2 regions of the Mesorhizobium sp. M4A.F.Ca.ET.020.02.1.1 genome follow, and region 2 is predicted to be linked to the other one. Evidence: riboswitches for the same ligand, from Rfam matches in the RefSeq annotation. Region 2 holds a riboswitch; the other holds the start of a gene.

Region 1 (2,383 bases), on a different contig from region 2:
CCACCTTTTCCAGCGCCTGGTAAAGCGGCACCGTGCCGATCGGCACCGGCGCATTGCGCACGATCCATTCGCGAATGTTGTGGATGTTGCGGCCCGTGGAAAGATCCATCACCGTGTCGGCGCCCCAGCGGATCGCCCACACCATCTTCTCGACCTCTTCGGCCATCGACGAGGTGACGGCGGAGTTGCCGATATTGGCGTTGATCTTGACCAGGAAATTGCGGCCAATGATCATCGGCTCGCTCTCGGGATGATTGATGTTGGCGGGAATGATCGCCCGTCCGCGCGCCACTTCGTCGCGCACGAATTCCGGCGTGACGAAGTCGGGGATCGCCGCGCCGAAGGCTTCGCCGTCGCGCTTAAGCTTGCCGCGCAGGGCCTCGCGGCCCAGATTCTCGCGGATCGCGACGAACTCCATCTCGGGCGTGATGATGCCGGCGCGCGCATAGGCAAGCTGGGTCACCGCCTTGCCGGCCTTGGCCCGCAGCGGCCGATTGCGGACCGGAAATTCCGGCGTCAGGCGCTCGCCCGTCGCGAACCCGTTGTCTTCCGGCCGCACGTGGCGGCCGTCATAGGCCTCGACATCTCCGCGCGCCGCGATCCAGTCCTGCCGAGGCCGGGCGAGGCCCCTTTCGATGTCCGTTTCGATCGCAGGGTTGGTATAGGGGCCGGAGGAGTCATAGACCGTCACCGGCGGCTCGCCGGCGGTCGGATGGACGGCGATCTCGCGCATCGGCACCCTGATCCGCGGGTGGAGGCTGCCTTGCTTGTGGATCTTGCGTGAGGCGGGCAGCGGTCCCGTCGACACGGTGGGGGTGAGGGCATTCATCTTGAGGCTCCTTTGCTCATGCATTGGAGACCCAGTTCTGTGCCGGAAGGATGAAAAGACGCTTTGGTCGCCCTGCCGAAACAGGACCTCGGGCATAGACTCCCGCGAAGCGCTTGCACCGTCCCTACGCCAGTATGAACTGGATCAGGTTCAACGGGTCACTGCGCCGCGAAAGCCAGCAGTATCTCAGCCCCTTGCCGGGACTCCCCTGGTGAATGCCTCAGGTTGGACGGGCGGGCGCCACTTTGTCAAGCCGTGTTCGGCCAGTCATCTCATACAGTCAGTCTGTCCCGTCAGCACCGCTACCCGGCTAGATCCCGACCACCAGGGCGCCGCCGCTGAGACCCGCACCTGCCGCCGCCAGGAGAACCTTTTCGCCTGGCCTAAACGGCTGCTTCCGATGCGCGAGCGACAGCGAGAGCGGGATCGTCGCGGCGGAGGAATTGCCGTATTCGACGATCGTCTTGACGATCGCACGATCATCGATACCGAGGTTTCGCCCGACGGCATCGAAGATGCGGACGTTGGCCTGATGCGGTGCGAACCGGTCGATGTCTTGCGGTCGCATGCGGGCAGCAGTGAGCGCCTCCCGCGAGCAGGCGGTCATCATCTCGACCGCCTTGGCGAACACTTCGCGGCCGTCGGTGATCGTCATCCGGGTCTCAGCGAGATCGAGGTCGGCGTGGAAGGGCTTGTTGCTTCCGCCCGCCGGAATCTGGATCAGCCCGTAGCGCGATCCATCGGAATCAACCGATGCGCCGAGAATGCCCCGATCCGGTTCATCGCCGGGCCCGATCACCACGGCGCCGGCGGCATCGGCGAACAAAACCGCGCTGGCGCGCTCGGCCGGGTTGATGCGGCGGCTAAGGATGTTCGCGGCAATGACGATGGCGGCTTTGCCGTGCAGGCGGGTGAAGCCATCGGCAAACATAAGCGCATAGATGAAGCCGGCGCAGGCGCCGGTCAGATCGATCGCGCCGGCGCGGCTCAGTCCCAACCGATGCGCGACCAGCGGCGCGCTGGGCGGCAGGAGGTGATCAGGCGTCGAGGTGGCAAGCAACAGAAGACCGATGTCGCCGCGGTCGATGCCGGCATTCGTCAGCGCCATGTCGCCGGCTTGCGCGGCAAGGCCCGACAGTGTGTCGTCGTCGGTTGCCCAGAAGCGCGACCGTATCCCGGTGCGCCGCTCGATCCAGCCGGGCTCGAGCCCGAGACGATCTTCGATCTCCTGATTCTCGACCCTGCGCGCCGGCGCATGATGGCCGAACCCGAGAAGGCGCGACGACCTGCTCATGGCTTAGCGCCGAAGCGTTCCCCGGCCTCCTCGATGGCGTCATAGAGACCGTCGAGTTCTTCGCCGGTGATGCAATAGGGCGGCAGAAGATAGAGGACATTGCCGAGCGGACGCACCAGCAGCCCGCGCTCGAGGAAGAAAGCGCGCAGCTTCGGCCCGATCTCGGCCAGATAGCCGGCGGAGCCGGTGCGCAGATCGAGAGCCGCGATCGTCCCGGTTGCGCGGCTGTCGGTGAAAAAAGGATTGTCACGAAAACGATG
Region 2 (2,383 bases):
GCAAGGTCTTGGTCGGCTTGACCAATTTGTCGAAGGCCGGATTGAGCGGCTTGTCGGTCTTACCGGCCGGGAACATCCAGTTGGTCTCGGGGATGACATCCTGGAATTTCGGGCCGGTCATGAAGGCGATGAACTTCTCCGCCAGCGGATTCTTCGCCCCTGTCGTGGTGATGCCGGCAACCTCGATCTGCAGATATTCGCCCTCCTCGAAGGACGCGGCCTGGTAGCGTTCAGTTTTCTCGGCGACCATGTGATAGGCCGGCGAGGTGGTGTAGGACAGCACCATCGGCGCCTCGCCCTTGGTAAACAGGCCATAGGCCTCGCTCCAGCCCGGCGTCACCGTCAGCACCTTGGACTTGAGCTTGGCCCAGGCTTCCGGCGCCTTGTCGCCATAGACCGACTTGACCCAGAGCAGCAGGCCGAGGCCGGGCGTCGAGGTGCGTGGATCCTGGATGACGATCTTGTCGGTGGCGCTGCCCTCGACCAGTTCCTTCAGGCTCTTCGGCGGGACTTTCAGCTTTTCGGTGTCGTAGACGACGGCGAAATAGCCATAGTCGAACGGCACGAATGTGTCGTCGCTCCAGTTGCCGGGGACATTGAGGCCGGACACGTCGCCATGCGGCGCGAACAGGCCGCTCGCCTTGGCTTCGGCCGTCAGGTTGGTGTCGAGGCCGAGCACGATGTCGGCCTTGGTCGCCGCGCCCTCCAGCTTGACGCGGTTGAGTAACGCCACGCCATCGGCGACCGAGACGAATTCGAGATCGCAGCCGCATTCGGCCTCGAATTCCTTCTTTACCGCCGGGCCGGGACCCCAGTCGGCGGTGAAGCTCTCATAGGTATAGACGGTGAGCTTGTCCTTCGCGGCCGCCGGACCCGCCAGAAGCGAAACCAGGCCGGTTGCCAGAACAAGGTGGGACAAGAGCGTGCGCATCGGCGCCTCCTTCGTTGGTATTGAAAGGAATTGAGGCGCCGGATGGTCCGAGACGTCTAATCCCTCCGCCGGTACAAACCGGATCAGGTTCAGCGGGTTGGCGGTTGCCTCTCAGCCGGTCCGCGAAAACCCGCGTCCGGCACCCCGTTAGAGCGTTTCGACACATAGGCCCGGGCACGGCACCGCGCAAGCGGAAGTTTGCCGGGTGCCTGCACCCCCGGCTTCCGTTTCTCGGGCGGGGCTGGTAAGGGCGACGCTCATGGGCACATTCACCATCCTGCTTGGCGGCGACCTCGTCCGCACGCCGCGGCTCGACAGCCAGCTGGCCGGCGCGCGCGTCATCGCCGCCGATGGCGGCATCGGCCATGCCCGCATGCTGGGCCTGACGCCTGAGCTCTGGGTCGGCGATTTCGATTCCGTGCCGCCGGATTTGCCGGATGATCTGGCCGCCGTGCCACGCCAGGTGTTTCCGGCCGAGAAGGACAAGACGGACGGCGAGTTGGCGATCGCCGCCGCCCTCGAGCGCGGCGCCACCGGCCTCGTGCTGGCCGGCGCCTTCGGCGGCAAGCGCGCTGACCACGCCTTCCTGCATCTGGCACTCGCGGTTCGCCTGGCCGAGGCCGGCATGAGCGTGGTTATGACCAGCGGCGCGCAGGAAGGCATTCCGCTTTTGCCTGGCAAGGCCGGCTTCGACTATGCCGACGGCACGCTGTTTTCGGTGCTCGGCTTCTCCGACCTTTCCGGCCTGAGCGTCGCCGGCGCCAAATGGCCGCTCGATCACGTCGAGGTGACGTTCGGCTCGTCGCTGACTATATCAAACGAGGTCAAGGGGCGGCTTGAGATCGCGCTCGGCCACGGGCGCGCGTTGCTGCTCGCTCACCCCTATCCCCTTCCTGAAAGCTGACATGGCCCCGCCTCTTCTCAATCTCGACGGGATAAGACTGACCTTCGGCGGCACGCCGCTGCTCGATGGCGCGGCGCTCAGCGCGTCCGCCGGCGACAAGATCGCGCTGGTCGGCCGCAACGGCTCCGGCAAGTCGACGCTGCTCAAGATCGCCGCCGGCATGATCGAACCACAGGATGGCGAGGTGTTCCGCCAGCCTTCGGCGACGGTGCGTTACCTGCCGCAAATGCCCGACATGGATGGCTTCGCCAATGTGCGCGCCTATGTCGAGGCAGGGCTCGGACCGGCCGACGATCCCTACCGCGCCACCTATCTGATGGAGCATCTTGGCCTGACCGGCGAGGAGCGGCCAAACGACCTTTCCGGCGGCGAGGCGCGCCGCGCGGCCCTTGCCCGCGTCATGGCGCCGGAGCCCGACATTCTGCTGCTGGACGAGCCGACCAACCATCTCGACCTGTCGGTGATCGAATGGCTGGAAGAGGAGCTTGCCCGCACCTCCTCGGCGGTGATCCTGATTTCGCACGACCGTCGTTTTCTCGAGCGCGTAT

What was found. A riboswitch is a leader RNA that binds a small molecule or an ion and turns the genes downstream of it on or off. The one in region 2 is predicted to bind thiamine pyrophosphate.
Region 1: it holds a riboswitch for thiamine pyrophosphate, as region 2 does, so the genes downstream of both, thiC (phosphomethylpyrimidine synthase ThiC) here and thiB (thiamine ABC transporter substrate binding subunit) in region 2, are expected to answer to the same signal.

Annotation. Positions count from the first base shown of each region.
Region 1 covers NZ_RZOI01000085.1:8,607-10,989, forward strand. The annotation lists gene thiC (phosphomethylpyrimidine synthase ThiC) at 1-829, opposite strand, end outside; TPP riboswitch at 933-1,049, opposite strand; gene EN742_RS08735 (beta-ketoacyl-ACP synthase III) at 1,140-2,123, opposite strand; gene EN742_RS08740 (adenosylmethionine--8-amino-7-oxononanoate transaminase) at 2,120-2,383, opposite strand, start outside.
Region 2 covers NZ_RZOI01000395.1:180-2,562, forward strand. The annotation lists gene thiB (thiamine ABC transporter substrate binding subunit) at 1-931, opposite strand, end outside; TPP riboswitch at 975-1,088, opposite strand; gene EN742_RS22095 (thiamine diphosphokinase) at 1,191-1,835, shown strand; gene EN742_RS22100 (ABC-F family ATP-binding cassette domain-containing protein) at 1,837-2,383, shown strand, end outside.